DNA from 2 places in the Bacillus sp. ISL-47 genome. Region 2 is predicted to be linked to the other one. Evidence: a T-box and tRNA genes for the amino acid it is inferred to sense, from the RefSeq annotation. Region 2 holds a T-box; the other holds one or more tRNA genes.
The links. A T-box is a leader RNA that pairs with one kind of tRNA and senses whether it is charged. The one in region 2 lies ahead of leuS (leucine--tRNA ligase), so its partner is inferred to be a tRNA-Leu.
Positions count from the first base shown of each region.

Region 1: it encodes a tRNA-Leu, which carries the amino acid that the T-box ahead of leuS (leucine--tRNA ligase) is inferred to sense. The anticodon was not compared.

Region 1 is NZ_JAGGQS010000067.1:82-5,519, forward strand. It holds rRNA gene rrf (5S ribosomal RNA) at 178-294, shown strand; tRNA gene J7I93_RS21160 (tRNA-Asn) at 314-388, shown strand; tRNA gene J7I93_RS21165 (tRNA-Ser) at 392-482, shown strand; tRNA gene J7I93_RS21170 (tRNA-Glu) at 499-573, shown strand; tRNA gene J7I93_RS21175 (tRNA-Val) at 578-653, shown strand; tRNA gene J7I93_RS21180 (tRNA-Met) at 803-876, shown strand; tRNA gene J7I93_RS21185 (tRNA-Asp) at 880-956, shown strand; tRNA gene J7I93_RS21190 (tRNA-Phe) at 969-1,041, shown strand; tRNA gene J7I93_RS21195 (tRNA-Thr) at 1,051-1,126, shown strand; tRNA gene J7I93_RS21200 (tRNA-Tyr) at 1,170-1,253, shown strand; tRNA gene J7I93_RS21205 (tRNA-Trp) at 1,261-1,334, shown strand; tRNA gene J7I93_RS21210 (tRNA-His) at 1,346-1,421, shown strand; tRNA gene J7I93_RS21215 (tRNA-Gln) at 1,481-1,555, shown strand; tRNA gene J7I93_RS21220 (tRNA-Gly) at 1,560-1,634, shown strand; tRNA gene J7I93_RS21225 (tRNA-Cys) at 1,654-1,727, shown strand; tRNA gene J7I93_RS21230 (tRNA-Leu) at 1,757-1,845, shown strand; tRNA gene J7I93_RS21235 (tRNA-Leu) at 1,869-1,950, shown strand; gene J7I93_RS21240 (carbohydrate ABC transporter permease) at 2,576-3,517, shown strand; gene J7I93_RS21245 (carbohydrate ABC transporter permease) at 3,517-4,344, shown strand; gene J7I93_RS21250 (ABC transporter substrate-binding protein) at 4,417-5,438, shown strand, end outside.
Region 2 is NZ_JAGGQS010000061.1:10,235-22,617, forward strand. It holds gene J7I93_RS20275 (sigma-54 interaction domain-containing protein) at 1-156, shown strand, start outside; gene J7I93_RS20280 (GntP family permease) at 543-1,862, shown strand; gene J7I93_RS20285 (3-hydroxybutyrate dehydrogenase) at 1,920-2,696, shown strand; gene J7I93_RS20290 (CBO0543 family protein) at 2,870-3,388, shown strand; T-box leader at 3,793-4,017, shown strand; gene leuS (leucine--tRNA ligase) at 4,069-6,486, shown strand; gene J7I93_RS20300 (rhodanese-like domain-containing protein) at 6,987-7,292, shown strand; gene J7I93_RS20305 (sporulation protein Cse60) at 7,397-7,579, shown strand; gene J7I93_RS20310 (BaiN/RdsA family NAD(P)/FAD-dependent oxidoreductase) at 7,610-8,878, opposite strand; gene J7I93_RS20315 (putative polysaccharide biosynthesis protein) at 9,148-10,764, shown strand; gene J7I93_RS20320 (hypothetical protein) at 10,804-11,022, opposite strand; gene J7I93_RS20325 (pseudouridine synthase) at 11,144-11,863, shown strand; gene J7I93_RS20330 (DeoR family transcriptional regulator) at 11,928-12,149, opposite strand.

The sequences.
Region 1 (5,438 bases), on a different contig from region 2:
CCGGAAGTGATTGGCTTATGACCTCGAGGGGCTAGCCGCCGGAGCTGGACAACGCATTGGTGATACTCGGCAAACTTCTTCATGCATTATCTAGTTTTGAAGGAATGAAAAATTTAAAATTTCCTCTTGAAAAATCATAAAAAGACGGTATAATAATACTTGTCTTTGAAAAAATAGTCTGGTGGCGATAGCGAGAAGGTCACACCCGTTCCCATACCGAACACGGAAGTTAAGCTTCTCAGCGCCGATGGTAGTTGGGGGCTGTCCCCCTGTGAGAGTAGGACGCTGCCGGGCTGTTTCATTATACCACTATTCCGCAGTAGCTCAGTGGTAGAGCATTCGGCTGTTAACCGAACGGTCGTAGGTTCGAATCCTACCTGCGGAGCCATATGGAGAGCTGTCCGAGTGGCCGAAGGAGCACGATTGGAAATCGTGTATACGCTAACCGCGTATCAAGGGTTCAAATCCCTTGCTCTCCGCCATTATAAATTTCATATTGGCCCCTTGGTCAAGCGGTTAAGACACCGCCCTTTCACGGCGGTAACACGGGTTCGAATCCCGTAGGGGTCACCATTTTGGAGGATTAGCTCAGCTGGGAGAGCATCTGCCTTACAAGCAGAGGGTCGGCGGTTCGATCCCGTCATCCTCCACCATATATATCGCGGGGTGGAGCAACGAAGCGTTACTTCACTGAATAAACTGCGAGTTGTACCGATCGAGCTGCTGCTTGAGTTAGCTTCCTAAGATCGGGACAGTCCTTATGCTAGATGTGAGCATAGAAAAATCACATAAATAATACTATCGCGGGGTGGAGCAGTCCGGTAGCTCGTCGGGCTCATAACCCGAAGGTCGCAGGTTCAAATCCTGCCCCCGCAATCTGGTCCGGTAGTTCAGTTGGTTAGAATGCCTGCCTGTCACGCAGGAGGTCGCGGGTTCGAGTCCCGTCCGGACCGCCATTTTTTGAATGTGGCTCAGTAGCTCAGTCGGTAGAGCAAAGGACTGAAAATCCTTGTGTCGGCGGTTCGATTCCGTCCTGAGCCACCTTTATAAGCCGGTTTAGCTCAATTGGTAGAGCAACTGACTTGTAATCAGTAGGTTGGGGGTTCAAGTCCTCTAGCCGGCACCATTTTCTTATAAAGTAATATACTTATAAGGTTAATAAATATTGCGGAGGGGTAGCGAAGTGGCTAAACGCGGCGGACTGTAAATCCGCTCCTTCGGGTTCGGCAGTTCGAATCTGCCCCCCTCCACCATTTAAATAGGGGTATAGTTTAATGGTAAAACGAAGGTCTCCAAAACCTTTGATGTGGGTTCGATTCCTACTACCCCTGCCAATTTTATGATGGCGGCTGTGGCGAAGTGGTTAACGCATCGGATTGTGGCTCCGACACTCGTGGGTTCGATTCCCATCAGTCGCCCCATAATTTTAAAGTGATAAAACAAGCAGCAAACTCATATATATGTAACATAAAATTGTCAATGGGCTATAGCCAAGCGGTAAGGCACCGGACTTTGACTCCGTCACTCGCAGGTTCGAATCCTGCTAGCCCAGCCATTTTGCGGAAGTAGTTCAGTGGTAGAACATCACCTTGCCAAGGTGGGGGTCGCGGGTTCGAATCCCGTCTTCCGCTCCAGATGAACTTTAAACTTTATGGCGGCATAGCCAAGTGGTAAGGCAGAGGTCTGCAAAACCTTTACCACCGGTTCGAATCCGGTTGCCGCCTCCACAAATTTAAATCTTGAAACGCTGATATACGCCGGGGTGGCGGAACTGGCAGACGCACAGGACTTAAAATCCTGCGGTAGGTGACTACCGTACCGGTTCGATTCCGGTCCTCGGCACCACAAGATTTTCTACATTTTAATATGCCGGTGTGGCGGAATTGGCAGACGCGCACGACTCAAAATCGTGTTCCTTCTGGAGTGTCGGTTCGACCCCGACCACCGGTATCATGAAAAAAAGGTTTTCCTTATTGGAAAACCTTTTTTTTTGTGCTCTTTAATTTTTTATAATGGAAGAAATAGATAGTCTATAATCGATGATAATTTTAGAGGTGTTTTTACCAAGTTATTAAAATGGATGTACTTGCATTAGATTCTGAACAGTTCGGAAGGTGGCTTCGAATGGGTTCTGAGTGATTCGGAACCCTTTAGTTATTTAAGGAATAACAATGAAATTAAATGATTCTATACTAGTCCTAATATAAGGGTTGCTGCTATAGGAAGTAAGGAAGGTATCCTGATTCAGAGGACGGGAAGAGAAAGGGAACGAAAGGGCTTCAATCGAGTCCGCACCCTACTCAGCAAAGTAGGAAAGAAAGGGGACGAAAGAGCGGCAATCGTGACGGGGCTTTAAAAACATAATTCACATCCTTTGTTCAAGACAGATTTATTTTATGAGATACACCCTAAATTTACAAGACAAAGCTCTCACACCGGTGAGAGCTTTTCCCATATCTAAAACAGAAGTCAAAATATTGCACCATTTTGGTCAACTGAGTCACCCATATATGCAAACGTTTTCAAATATAATGTAGGAAAGCGTTTGCAAGAGTAGAGGGGGCGGTGAAAAGGATTGGAGACAAAGATTCAGATTGAAGAAACAGTTATTCAATCAGAGGTAAGAACAGTATCCAGGAAAAAGGCGAAGTTAAAGGGGATTTTAACATATGGGGCTTTTGTGGGGCCGGCGTTGTTATTTTTCCTTCTGATTCAAATTATTCCTTTTTCAATGGGGATTTATTATTCGTTTACTTCCTGGAATGGCGTAAGTTCTGCAGTTGAATGGGTAGGACTTGAAAATTATCTTAAGATTTTTAAGAATGATCCCAAGTTCTTTGATTCATTTATTTTTACAACAAAGTTTATGCTTGCTTCGGTTATTATTAGTAATTTAATAGGATTTGGACTGGCTTTATTATTAAATGCAGCATTGAAGTCGCGGAATTTATTGCGGACTGTTTTCTTTATTCCGAATGTCATTGGCGGTTTATTGCTCGGTTTTATTTGGCAGTTTATTTTTGTAAAGGGGTTTACTGCAATTGGAAACCTTACTGATCTTTCAATTTTTAAGCTGCCTTGGCTCGGTGATGAGACCACTGCCTTTTGGGGAATTGTGATTGTGTTTGCCTGGCAGATCAGCGGTTATATGATGGTCATTTATATTGCGGCTCTTCAGGGGGTTGATCAAAATCTCTTAGAGGCAGCGAGGATAGACGGAGCATCAAATTGGACACTGCTGACCAAAATCATCATCCCGCTTATCTTACCGGCATTTACAATCTGTTTCTTTTTAACCATTTCGATGGCATTTAAAATATTTGACCTGAATATTTCGCTTACTGGCGGAGGTCCATTTAATTCAACACAATCCGTTGCGATTAACATCTACCAGGAAGCATTCCAAAATAACCGGTACGGCCTGGGTACAGCGAAATCAATTCTATTCTTCCTGGTTGTTGCGATCTTTACAACTGTCCAGGTTATGATGACGAAGAAGAGGGAGGTTGAGGCGTAATGAACCCAAAATACACAAAGTATACGTTTCTGCTTGAGGTTATCGGAATTGTTTTGGGTGTTATTTTCCTCATTCCTTTCTACTTCGTTCTCGTTAATTCCGTAAAAGGCTTTGCCGATATTTTGATCGATGCAGCGGCTTGGCCAAAAGAGTTTCTTTTCTCAAATTATGTGAAGGTATGGGATATTATTAATTTCCCGCGTGCCTTTTGGAATTCGCTTATAATAACGGTAGTCAGCAATATCGGTCTTGTTGTCATTAGTTCAATGGCTGCCTGGAAGATGGTTCGGACACCAGGGAAGCTTAGTAAAATTTTGTTTGTCTTCTTTGTATCTGCGATGGTCATTCCGTTTCAGACGGTTATGATTCCGCTGATGAAGCTGGGCGGTGCATTAAATCTGACAAATAGTATTCCGGGATTAATCATTATGTATTTTGGCTTTGGTGTCCCGTTATCTTTATTTCTTTATCATGGATTTATAAAAACAGTTCCTATTGAAATTGAAGAATCAGCAAGGATTGACGGCTGCAGCCAATTTGGTGTTTTTTGGAGGATTGTTTTTCCGCTCTTAAAGCCAATTACGGTAACAGTCGTGATTTTAAATACATTGTGGATTTGGAATGATTACTTATTGCCGCTGCTTGTGCTGCAGGATGCAGAACTTCGCACGATCCCATTGGCAACGAGCTCATTCTTTGCACAATACACGAAGCAGTGGGATATGGGTCTGGCCGCTCTTGTAATGGGCATTACACCGGTTATTATTTTCTTCTTATTTCTGCAAAGGCATATTATTAAGGGCATTGCACAGGGGTCTATTAAGTAGTTATAGAGATTTTTGCCGCTAAACACGAATCGGTAAAAATTTATATAAAAATTATTCAGGGGGGAAACAAATATGAAGCGCTTTGCTTTTCTATTGCTGTCATTGATTTTGGCGGCAGGCATTATTGCAGGCTGTTCTTCTTCAAGCTCTTCAGGGGACGAAAAGCCAAAGGGTGATTCAAAAAATGAGGATGAGGTTGTAACACTGAATATGTTCCAATTTAAAGTTGAAATTGCCGAACAGCTTCAGGAAATGATTACTGAGTTTGAAAAAGAACATCCAAATATTAAAGTTAAGCTTGAGACAGTTGGCGGTGGAGCAGACTATAGTGCCGCTTTAAAAGCGAAATTTGCTTCGGGTGAACATCCTGATATTTTTAACAATGGCGGATTTAAAGAGCTGGAGCTATGGAAAGAACACCTTGCTGATCTTTCAAATGAGCCATGGGCAGAGCATGTACTTCCAATCGGAAAAGTGCCAATGACAGATACAGATGGCAAGCTTTACGGTATGCCGGTAAACCTTGAAGGTTATGGATTTATTTATAATAAAGATTTATTTGAAGAAGCGGGAATTAAAGAGCCTCCTAACACGATTTCCGAGCTTAAGGATGCAGCTAAGAAACTAGAAGATAAAGGGATTACGCCTTTCTCTGCCGGCTATGGAGAATGGTGGGTAATCGGGCAGCACTTATTAAATATTCCATTTGCACAGCAGGAAGATCCGGTTGCTTATATCGAAGGTTTATATAGCGGATCTGAAAAGATTACGGGCAATGACAAATTTAAAGAATTTAAAGAAGTAATGGATACAGAAATCAACTTCGGAAATGACAACCCATTAACTACTGATTACAATACGCAAGTTACATTATTTGCTTCAGGTAAAACGGCAATGCTGCAGCAAGGAAACTGGACAGAGAATATGATTACTGAAATTAATCCTGATATTAATATGGGCTTCCTGCCGATTTCATTAAGCGATGATGAAGCAGCAACGGACCGTTTGCCTGTTGGAGTTCCTAATAACTGGGTACTTAATAAAAATTCAGAGCACCTTGAAGAAGCAAAACTATTCCTCGATTGGATGGTATC
Region 2 (12,383 bases):
AAAAAGAAACTGAAGGATATATTAGAAGAAACAGAGAAGCGTATCCTCACACAAAGCTTAAGCAAATTTAACAATGACCGTCGCGAAGCAGCGAAAGCCCTTGGCATCAGCAAGTCTTCTATGTATGAAAAACTAAAAAAATATGGAATTGAATAAAGAAAAGGTGAAGAATGAAGAACCAGGAAAAGGTAGTCCGGAAACCCGGAATGCGTTCCGAATTTCTGGACTGTTTTTATTGTAGTAATTTTCTTTTTAATTAATCAAGGTTTAGACATAATTATCTGAAAACTTGTCTGGTATATTTGGTGGCCTTGCTATTTGCTTATTCCGGAATTCCGGAATAAAGATTCATAAATAGTTCATCATCCCCCTATCTATAAAGTAGTTCTATTTGGCATGTTTCTTGCAATGTCAATTAGTAAATAAGCCACTATCGGATTGCTGTTTTAAAACGAAGGTTCAGCTTATTTTTTGCAAACGGTTACAAGAAGGAGGTTGCCAATTAGTTTTTTCTATTTAAGAATAATAAAGGGGGAAATGCAATGCTAAGTATGATCGGTTTAATAGGAGGGCTCGCCCTGCTGATTTTCCTAACGATGCGGGGGATGAACCTATTGGTTGTAGGACCATTGTCTGCACTGTTTGTAGCTGTCTTTAGCGGAATGCCGCTGTTTCCGCAGCTTGCTGGGGAAGGAGAGGCCAATCTGGTCGGGAATTATATGTCCGGTTTTTCAGGTTTCGTTACTTCATGGTACTTAATGTTCCTATTGGGAGCGATATTTGGGAAAGTAATGGAGGATAGCGGAGCGGCTGACAGTGTGTCTAAAATGGTGGTTGATAAGCTGGGCATGAAATACGCGGTACTTGCCATTGTTGCTTCCTGTGCGATCTTAACATACGGAGGCGTCAGCTTGTTTGTAGTGGCTTTTTCCGTATATCCAATGGCCTTAAGTTTATTTAAGCAGGCTAATCTTCCAAGAAGGTTTATCCCTGCAGCACTTGCCTTTGGTTCCGTAACTTTCACCATGACATCTGCCGGGTCACCGGAAATCCAAAACTGGATTCCAATCGAATACCTTGGAACCACTCCATATGCTGGATGGGAAGTCAGTTTAATCGCAGCTGTGTTTATGATGATATTCGGATACTGGTGGCTGAAGCGCATGATCACGAAGGCTGTGAACAAAGGAGAAACCTTCGAATCGCGCAAACAGGATCCAGTTACTGAAAATAAAGAGCTGCCGCACCCCTTCATGGGCGTTGTGCCGTTAATCGTTGTATTAATTATCTCGTTTGTGTTCCATGATTCGCTTAAACAGTCTGCACTTATTCTTGCATTATTGGGCGGTGTCATTGCTACATATTTGTTAAACCGCAAGTACTTTACGAACTTTTGGAATGCTGTGTCTGATGGAACACTTGGCGCGCTAATCGCTATCGGTAATACCGCTGCTGTGGTTGGATTTGGAGGGGTTGCCAAGGCAGTGCCTGCATTTGCAACAGCAGTAGATATGATGACAAACATTCCTGGAAGTCCGCTGATTGGCGGTGCAATTGCTGTTAGTGTAATTGCCGGTATGACCGGTTCGGCTTCAGGGGGCCAGGCAATCGCATTGCCAATATTGGCGCCGCATTATATGGATATGGGTGTCAATGCGGAAGCCCTCCACAGGACAGTAGCCATTTCATCTGGTGCCCTTGACTCGCTGCCGCATAATGGCTATGTCGTTACCACTGTCAGGGCGATTTGCGGGGAAACCCACCAGGCTGCATATGGAGCTGTAGCAGCTGTTACGGTTATCGTTCCGCTAATCGGACTTGCGCTGGCTATTGTCTTGTTCTCTCTTGGACTAGGAATCTAACTACGGCAGGGGCTCATCCAAGCGGGCCCCAGCTTTGTTTTTGAAAGGAGAATACTTATGGTGAAAAATAAAGTAGTATTTATAACTGGAGCAGCTCAGGGAATAGGCTACGAAATTGGAAAAAGGTTTGCGGAAAACGGGTCTAAAATTGTTTTGACAGATATTCAGGAAGATGCCGTCGAAAAAGCTGCAGAAACTCTCAACAGTGAAGGGTATGAAGCGATCGGGCTAAAATGCGATGTTACTTCTGAACAGGAAATACAAGAGGCGATCCAGGAAACAGTCAGCCATTTCGGGACGCTGGATGTCCTGATCAATAATGCAGGACTGCAGCATGTTTCGTTTATTGAGGATTTTCCAACTGAAAAATTTGAGTTTCTCATTAAGGTCATGCTGACCGCGCCGTTCGTTGCGATTAAGCATGTTATGCCTGTTATGAAAAAGCAAAAATCAGGAAGAATCATCAATATGGCTTCAATTAACGGATTGGTAGGGTTTGCAGGAAAAGCTGCTTATAATAGCGCGAAGCATGGAGTAATTGGCCTTACGAAGGTCGCTGCACTTGAGGCAGCCGAAGAAGGCATCACTGTTAATGCGATTTGTCCGGGCTATGTAGATACTCCGCTGGTAAGAAACCAGCTGAATGATCTTGCCAAAACGAGAAATGTACCGCTTGAAAAGGCACTTGAAGAGGTTATTTATCCACTAGTGCCGCAAAAGAGACTTTTAACCGTTGAAGAAATTGCAGACTATGCGATTTTCCTTGCTGGCGAATCAGCAAAAGGGATTACGGGCCAGGCGGCAGTTATTGATGGAGGCTATACCGTTCAGTAATAATAGGGGCCTAAAACACCCTTTATGAACTGCAAGTGAATCGAATCTTATCTACATATTAAAGAGGGCTGCTACTGCCCTCTTTTTCTATTGATCCTGGAGTTGAATAAAATAGCGTAAAATTTGGGTATATTGGAAATACCTAAATCCTGCAGGTAATTGGTGGAGATATTTTGTATTTACTATTGGTGGTTCTTGTTTATATTTTTTTCGCATGGAAATTTGTTGATTGGAAAAGATGGAAGGAATATTATCCAACCGTCCAATTTTATATGATCGCAAACTTCCTTTATAATTTTTTGTTTTATAATCATACGCTTTGGGCTTACAGGGCCGTTACCTTCGATTGGCTAAACCACACTCTGATTGAAATCACCTTCACCTTGATTATCATTCCAGTCGTCGTTATGATCTATCTTCGTTACTTCCCTGAAAAGAACCTAAAGAAAAAATTCCTATATATAGGTGTTTGGATCAGTTATTTTTCAGTGCTGGAGTATTTGTTTTCTAAGAAGGGATTGTTCGTATATGATAACAGCTGGGGATTCTGGTGGTCTGTACTCTTCAATACAATAATGTTCATTATGCTGCGAATGCATTATAAAAAGCCCGGCATCGCTTTGGCGGTTTCTGTTCCTATTATCGCAATTCTTCTATGGTTCTTCCATCCGCATCTTGCTGATTTGAAGTAGATTTAGGGCGAAACACTGGGTAATTGGGGTGCTGTTTATTTCTGTTTTCACAAATTTTGTTGCTTTTTCAATAAGTAGAAAGAAAAGGTTGATTTCCGCTCCAGGATGCTCGCTTTCCGCGGGGCGGGCGGTGAGCCTCCTCGGCGCCAGCGCCTGCGGGGTCTCACCTGTCCCACTCCTCCCGCTGGAGTCTCGCACCTTACGCTCCAATCAACCAACCTTATTTACAATGTTTCTATTCACAAATCTATTCAAAAACAACAATCTTTTAGAAAATAAATTACATGTGGAATTGTGCACACATTCGGTGTTCTCTGCATATTTTAGATATTAAATTTCCTGTCAGGATAAGCCTACTTGCAACCTGGCGGGAAATTTATTACAATAGCTATATTCTCATATATATAAATGCTTAGATAAGGAATAGTAATGGTGCTTCAGCCCGATTGTAGAGAGTTGACGGACGGTGCAAGTCAGCCGGGCACATCATGAACTCGCCTTTGAGCAGCAAGTGTGAAGTAGCAGTAATGCTTGCCGTATTCCGCGTTAAGGATGAATGAAGCGAGTGACATGGTCACTAATGTGGGTGGTACCGCGGGAGATTTATACATAATCCTCTCGTCCCTTTTATGGGATGAGAGGTTTTTTTATTTTATTTTCACTAATAGGAGGAAACAAAGATGAGTTTCAATCACCAGGAGATTGAAAAAAAGTGGCAAAGCTACTGGGACGAAAATAAGACATTTAAAACAACTGAAGATAAAGGCAAGCGCAAATTTTATGCGCTTGATATGTTCCCTTATCCATCTGGTGCAGGCCTTCATGTTGGCCATCCGGAAGGCTATACAGCAACAGATATCCTTTCCCGCATGAAGCGTATGCAGGGCTATAACGTCCTTCACCCAATGGGCTGGGATGCATTCGGTTTGCCTGCAGAGCAATATGCACTTGATACAGGGAATGATCCGGCAGAATTTACAGAGCAAAATATCAATACATTCCGCCGCCAGATTAAAGCACTAGGCTTTTCATATGATTGGGAACGTGAAGTCAATACAACAGATCCTGAATATTATAAATGGACACAATGGATTTTCTTAAAGCTTTATGAAAAAGGGCTAGCTTACATTGATGAAGTAGCTGTTAACTGGTGCCCTGCATTGGGAACTGTTCTTGCCAATGAAGAGGTTATTGACGGAAAAAGTGAGCGTGGCGGCCATCCGGTAGAGCGCCGTCCAATGAGACAGTGGATGCTGAAAATTACGGCTTATGCGGATCGCCTGCTTGAGGATCTTGATTTGTTGGATTGGCCAGAAAGCCTTAAAGACATGCAGAGAAACTGGATCGGACGTTCAGAAGGTGCAGAGGTTACCTTTAATATAGATGGCCATGACGGTACTTTCACTGTTTTTACAACACGCCCAGACACATTATTCGGTGCAACATATGCTGTCCTGGCTCCAGAGCATGCGCTTGTTGATAAAATTACAACGGATGAGCAGCGTGAAGCGGTTCAGGCGTACATTGACAAAGTAAAGAGCAAGAGCGATCTTGAGCGTACTGATTTGGCTAAAGAAAAAACGGGTGTATTCACTGGCGCCTATGCAGTCAATCCCGTTAACGGCGAAAAAATGCCGATCTGGATTGCAGACTACGTTTTAGTAAGCTATGGAACAGGCGCGATTATGGCTGTTCCGGCTCATGACGAACGCGATTATGAGTTTGCCAAGCAATTCGAACTTCCAATTAAAGAGGTAGTTGCAGGCGGAGACGTTGAGAAAGAAGCCTACACTGGCGATGGCGTGCATGTAAACTCTGATTTCCTTAATGACTTAAACAAAGAAGATGCCATCGAAAAAATCATCGCGTGGCTTGAAGAAAAAGGCATTGGAACGAAAAAGGTTACGTACCGACTTCGTGACTGGCTATTCAGCCGCCAGCGTTACTGGGGAGAGCCAATCCCGATTATTCATTGGGAGGACGGAACAATGACAGCCGTTCCAGATGAGCAGCTGCCATTAGTACTTCCGAAGACAACGGAAATTAAACCATCCGGCACAGGTGAGTCTCCATTAGCCAACATTGATGAGTGGGTTAACGTTGTGGACCCTGAAACAGGTAAAAAAGGCCGCAGAGAAACAAACACAATGCCGCAATGGGCAGGAAGCTGCTGGTACTACTTGCGCTATATCGATCCTAAAAACAGTGAAGCTCTTGCAGATCCTGAAAAATTAAAAGAATGGCTTCCGGTTGATATCTATATCGGGGGAGCAGAACATGCGGTTCTTCACCTTCTATATGCCCGCTTCTGGCATAAGGTCCTTTATGATGTAGGCGTTGTCCATACGAAAGAGCCTTTCCAAAAGCTATTCAACCAGGGGATGATCCTTGGCGAAAATAATGAAAAAATGAGTAAGTCAAAAGGTAATGTAGTCAATCCGGATGAGATTGTTGCGAGCCATGGTGCAGACACACTTCGCCTATACGAAATGTTCATGGGGCCGCTTGAAGCATCGATAGCCTGGTCTACAAATGGTTTGGACGGTTCAAGAAGATTCCTAGACCGCATCTGGCGCTTATTTGTTGAAGAAAACGGCGAATTAAGTCCGAAAATCCAGGACACTGAAGAAGGCACGAATCTGGAAAAGGTATACCACCAAACCGTTAAAAAGGTAACTGAGGACTACGAAGGATTACGCTTCAATACAGCCATTTCACAAATGATGGTATTTATTAATGAAGCATATAAAGCTGCTGTCCTTCCAAAAAGCTATGTTGAAGGCTTTGTAAAAATGCTTTCGCCTATCGCTCCTCATATATCAGAAGAGCTTTGGTCAAAATTCGGCCATAGCGGATCGATTGCCTATGAAGCATGGCCTGCATACGATGAAGCGAAAATGGTTGACGACGAAGTAGAAATCGTGATCCAAATCAACGGCAAAGTAAAAGCCAAACTAATGGTTCCTGCAGATGCCAAGAAAGATCTATTGGAGCAAATCGCAATGGGCGATGACAAGGTAAAAGAGCAAATTGACGGAAAAACAGTCCGCAAAGTTATTGCAGTACCAGGTAAACTTGTAAATATCGTTGCAAATTAAGACTTTTTAGCTGAAACCACCTCTTTTTTAGGAAAAAGGGGTGGTTTTTTGTGTAAATGCTGAAAAAAAGGAATAAAAAGAGGTACTGTTAGTGCATAAAACAGCTTGAAATTAATTTGAAAAAGGCTATATCGTCAACACTGACATTTTTATTGTCATATTTCTTTATATATCATCAAGTCGAGCCCCAATATCATCAACTAGGCGCATTGGGTTACGTGGTACCAGTTTCCGGCATTACCCTCAGAGAAGTGTGTAAAGAGTTAGCCATATCGCATATCAGCGGTCAAGTCTGAAATTTGAGAGCACCCTGAAAATAAAAGCATCAGCCAACTGCCTGTAAATGCCCGATAAGTTCAGCTAATCTTTATGGAGAAAACCACTCCATAAAGAAAGCTGAACTTTATATTTTTTGTGCCATATAGGGTATTATAGAAGTGGCGGCATTTATCAATGCTACATGCCTGATATTTAGAAGCTTTTTAGAAAGGGTGTTAGTAATGGACCGTATTGAAGAAATTACAACAGAAGAATTGCAAAAGAAGCTGGAAGCAGGAGAGAAGCTTGAGCTTGTGGATGTAAGGGAAGATGATGAGGTTGCATCTGGCAAGATTCCAGGAGCGAGGCATATCCGCATGGGGACCATTCCGGAAAACCTTGATAAATTTGATAAAGACACTGAATACATTTTCATTTGCCGCTCCGGCAACCGCAGCGGAAATGTATGCCACTATATGAATGAACAAGGCTATAAGGTCCGCAATATGGTTGGCGGCATGATGAACTGGCAGGGCAAAACTGAATAACACACAAAAGCGAAGCCGACAAGGCTTCGTTTTTTTGGGTTTATAATTTTAAAAATTAAGAAAATTGTCCAAACTGATTAAAAAAGCCAGAAAGGAAGAGTTCTGTGATAAAGGTGAAATTATTCGATCATGAACACGAAAAGGATCTAGAAAAGGATATGAACCACTTTTTAGAGAAAATCGAAGAGAAAAAGCTGCTGGATATAAAATATAATGTGGCAGCAGTACAAGAGGATGATGACGAGCAGATATACTGTTTTTCTGCGATGGTCATATATAGAGCCTGATGCATGGCAAGCATCAGGCTTATATTTTTACTAAACGGTTTTTGAGGAGCCTGCAGCATTGATCCCTGCAAGCCTGCCTGTTACGAGAGCGGATGTAATGTTATATCCGCCTGTATAGCCGTGTATATCAAGGATTTCTCCACAAAAGAAGAGGCCTTCCATCTTTTTCGAAGCCATCGTTTGCGGTTCAATTTCTTTAACAGATACACCGCCGCCGGTCACAAAGGCTTTATCAAGCGGCAAAGTGCCATTGACCGTAAACTGAAAGGATTTGCAGCTTTTTACAAAGCTTCTGATTTTTTCATTGGAGATAGTGGCGCCCTGTGCTGCAGGGTCAATTTCATTTTGGTAAAGAAGAAACAGTAAATACCTTTCGGGCAGAAGCCCTTTAAGCAGATTCTTAATGCTTTTCTTCGGTTCATCCTTAATCATTTTGGAAACTTCCTGGAATAAGGGTTCTTCTTTAGTGTCAGGAACTGTATCCAGATTCATTGTAACTTCTTTTAGATTCCATTTTTTCATTGCTTTCACTACATACTGGCTGCAGCGCAAAACGGCAGGGCCGCTAATGCCGAAATGAGTAAAAATCATATCCATCCGATGGGTGATAAGGGCTTTTCCTTTCGGATTTAGAACGCTTAGCGCCACACTTCTAAGAGATAGTCCCTGCAGCGTTTTTTCCTTAATAAATCTTTCTGCAGAGGTCAATGGAACTTCGGTTGGGAAAAGATCGGTGATCGTATGGCCCGCTTTTTTCGCCCATGCATAGCCATCTCCGGTTGAACCTGTATGCGGGACTGATTTACCTCCGACCGCAATGACCACAGCATCTGCATCATAAACATCACCTGTCTTTAATTCTACCGATTTCACTCTGCCATTTTCATAATGGACATCATGGATGGGGCTATTGGTTTTAATATCTACCTTTAACTCTTTAAGTTTTGTGATCAGGGCATCCACAACAGATTGGGCTTTATCCGTTACCGGAAACATCCGTCCGTGATCTTCTTCTTTCAGTTTAATGCCCAGGTTTTCAAAGAATCTAATAATATCCTCATTGCTGAAAAGGGAGAAGGCGCTATACAAAAAACGCCCATTCCCAGGTATGTGTTTAATGATCTCGTCTACTGGCAGCCTATTTGTGACATTGCATCGGCCACCGCCGGAAATCGCGAGCTTCCTGCCAAGCTTGTCCCCTTTGTCGATCAAAAGCACTTTTGCCTTCTGTTCGGCTGCTCCGATGGCAGCCATTAATCCTGACGGTCCTCCGCCAATTACAATTACATCATATTTCATATTTCCACCAACTTATCTTGATTCACTTTTTAAGCAATAGTTCTATTATAATGCAATTATCCGTTTTCTAAAAATAATGCCGTTATATACAGGTTTTGTAAGTGGCATTTCTTCGTCAAGAAGAGTACACTACAAATAGTGTGTCTAAAAAGATAGAAAATTGACGAATTCTTATATTATTTATGGTAAAATCATTGTCGCTATTAGCTTCGGCCTTATCATACGATTCTCACAGATTGCAGGCTGCAGTTTTTTAAGGAAGGGATTATATGTCATCTAAGCTTTTAAAGGGAACCTTCATTTTAACGCTCGGGACGATTATCTCAAAGGTTCTTGGTTTGTTTTATGTTATTCCTTTTTACCATATTGTCGGGAAGGAAGGAACCGCGCTTTATTCCTTTTCGTATACACCTTATACGATCTTTATTAGTATTGCGACAGCGGGTGTGCCGCTGGCCGTTTCGAAGTTTATATCCAAATATAACGCTATAGAGGAATATGCAGTCGGCAGAAAGCTTTTTAAATCAGGCTTGGTAATCATGCTGGCCAGTGGAATACTTTCGTTTCTCATCTTATTTTTGATGGCTCCGGTTGTGGCTGAAATGACACTTGCAGGAAAAGATGTTGAAGTCAGCATTGGGGATGTGACCACCGTTATCCGGGCGGTTTCATTTGCATTAATTATTATTCCTTTTATGAGCTTAATTAGAGGATTCTTTCAGGGCCATCAGTCAATGGGGCCCACAGCAGTTTCACAGGTTGTGGAACAAATTGTCCGAATCCTGTTTGTCCTGGTCGGTGCGTATATTGTCTTAAACGTAATGAAAGGCTCGCTTACTGCCGCAATTAGTGTTGCCACCTTTGCGGCGTTTATTGGCGGGCTGGGCAGTCTCGGGGTTCTGTTTTGGTATTGGTATAAGCGCAAGCCTCATTTGGACAAATTGCTTGAGGATGATAAAGGAACGGTCGATATATCCCTAAAAGATATTTATAAAGAAATCATTCTTTATGCAGCTCCCTTTGTGTTTGTAGGTCTTGCAAATCCGCTTTTTCAGTTTATTGACCAGGTTACCTTTATGAGAGCAATGGCATCAATCGGTGAGAAAGCAAATGCGGTAGCAGCATTCTCTGTCCTAAACTTTGAAACACATAAGCTAGTCATTATTCCGGTATCATTGGCAACAGCCTTTTCACTGACGCTTGTTCCGAGTGTAACAAAGGCGTTTATGGAAGAAGACCGGTCAGATTTAAACCGCCAGCTCAATCAGACGTTCCAGGTCCTTCTGTTTCTGACTCTTCCTGCCGTAGTCGGCCTGTCCCTGCTGGCAGAACCGGTCTTTACTTTATTTTACGAGCATAAAGAGCTGGGAACTGAAGTATTACGAACTTATGCACCAGTAGCAATCCTATTTGCCTATTTCTCGGTTACGGCAGCCATTTTGCAGGGAATCAATGAGCAGCGCTTTACGATTCTCAGCTTGCTCACAGGCCTGCTGGTAAAGCTGTCTTTGAATATTCCGCTTATTAAGCTGTTTGAAACACAAGGAGCGGTTTTCGCAACAGCTCTTGGCTATACAGTGGCAATATTAATTAATCTATATGTAATTAAAACGTATGCCAAATATCCGTTTAAGCTTGTCTTAAGAAGAGGCATGCTGATTGTATTATTTACATTTTGTATGTTCATCGCAACAAGCATTGTCTATAAAACGTTAACCATTTTCTTATCGCCGGCAACTGATTTACAAGCGATCATCATTGTCGCCACCTGTGCGGCAGCTGGTGCGGGCATCTATTTCTACTTGAGCTTCAGAACAAAGTTAATCTTTATCCTGTTCGGGTCAAGAGTGGATAGAATGATGAAGAAGCTTAGGCTGAGGGCATAATAAAAAGGTCTCCGCAAGATGGAGACCTTTTCGCTTAATTTAATACTGGCCATAGCCGCCGTCGCCGATGCCGAGACGCCTTTCGATCCGGTCAAGCCTGCGATTGAGCCGGTCAACCTGCTGGTCGAGCCTTTGCACCTGGCGTTCGAGTCGGTCGAGTCGTCTATCTGTATTGCCTCCTCCCGGGTATCCAGGATAACCTGGCGAAATACCGGGAAGTGGAATATATATGCCTTGCCCTTGCTGGCGAGGGTACATACTAATCAGCTCCTCTTTTATATTTTTTATTCGAACATATGATATTAGTCTATGTATTGCGTGCGGATGTGACATGGACAGTAGCCCATGTAAATTTTTTGAATTGGAGGGTCAAACAACGATGAGAATTGATAAAATGCTGGCCAATCTGGGCTATGGCAGCCGAAAAGATGTTAAAAAGCTTTTAAAGGATGGAGCCGTAACGGTTAACGATGAAAAAGTGAAAGACCCGAAGCACCATGTAAATCCTGAAGAGGATGCTGTAGTGATTAATGGAGAGAGGGTTGAGTATAAGGAATTCATTTATTTAATGATGAACAAACCTCCTGGCGTGATCTCAGCAACTGAGGATACCCAGTTTGAAACCGTTGTGGACCTGCTGGAAATGGATGACCTTGTTTTTTCCCCGTTTCCCGTCGGCCGTCTGGATAAGGATACTGAGGGTCTTTTGCTGCTGACGAATGACGGCCAGCTTGCACATCGGCTGCTTTCTCCCAAGAAGCATGTTCCTAAAACCTACTTTGCAGTCATTGACAGTGAGGTCACAGATAAAGATATTGCCGCATTTAAAGAAGGTGTCATCTTGGATGATGGCTATGAAACCAAGCCTGGAGAACTTAAGATTTTAAAATCAGGTATAACCTCTGATATTGAATTAACCATTACAGAAGGAAAGTTTCATCAGGTGAAAAGAATGTTTGAGGCTGTCGGTAAAAGAGTCATTTATTTAAAAAGGCTTACAATGGGGCCTCTCCGGCTTGATGAGACATTGGAATTGGGAGAATATCGGGAATTGACAGAAGAAGAGCTTGAAATGCTGCTAGATTATGAAGTGAAATGAAGACAAAAAAATCGCCCTTAACGAGGGCGATTTTTTCAATCTATTATGTTGGTTAACGTTTGTGTTAAGAAGAAATCTTTACTTTCTTTTGGGTAATGGTCCATTTGCCTCTGCTTGGGCTTTTAACCAAGTCATTGTAAGCAAGGACATTTAAATCTCTTTGTATGGTGCGAGGAGTAATACCAAATTCCTCTACAAGCTCCTGAGTTGTTACAGTTCCGCGCTTACTAATAAACATGTAGACGGATTTTACACGGTTTAACATCCGGTTAGTTGAAGGTTTCAAAAAACCACTCCCTATCCTTTTTTCAAACCCCATGGCAATTCCCTGCAACCGACAGCTACATTGAAGAAAAAGTTCCTTCAAAAGTATGTAGTTTTCTTTTCCCCAGACAACCCCTTTGTATTCTGGATATTTTTAGTCTAGATGTCATACCTCTGACTATATTGTAACTCTATTATCTGATAATTTCTACTTTAAGGAAACAAATTTACAAAATATTTATAATGCTTCCTGTTT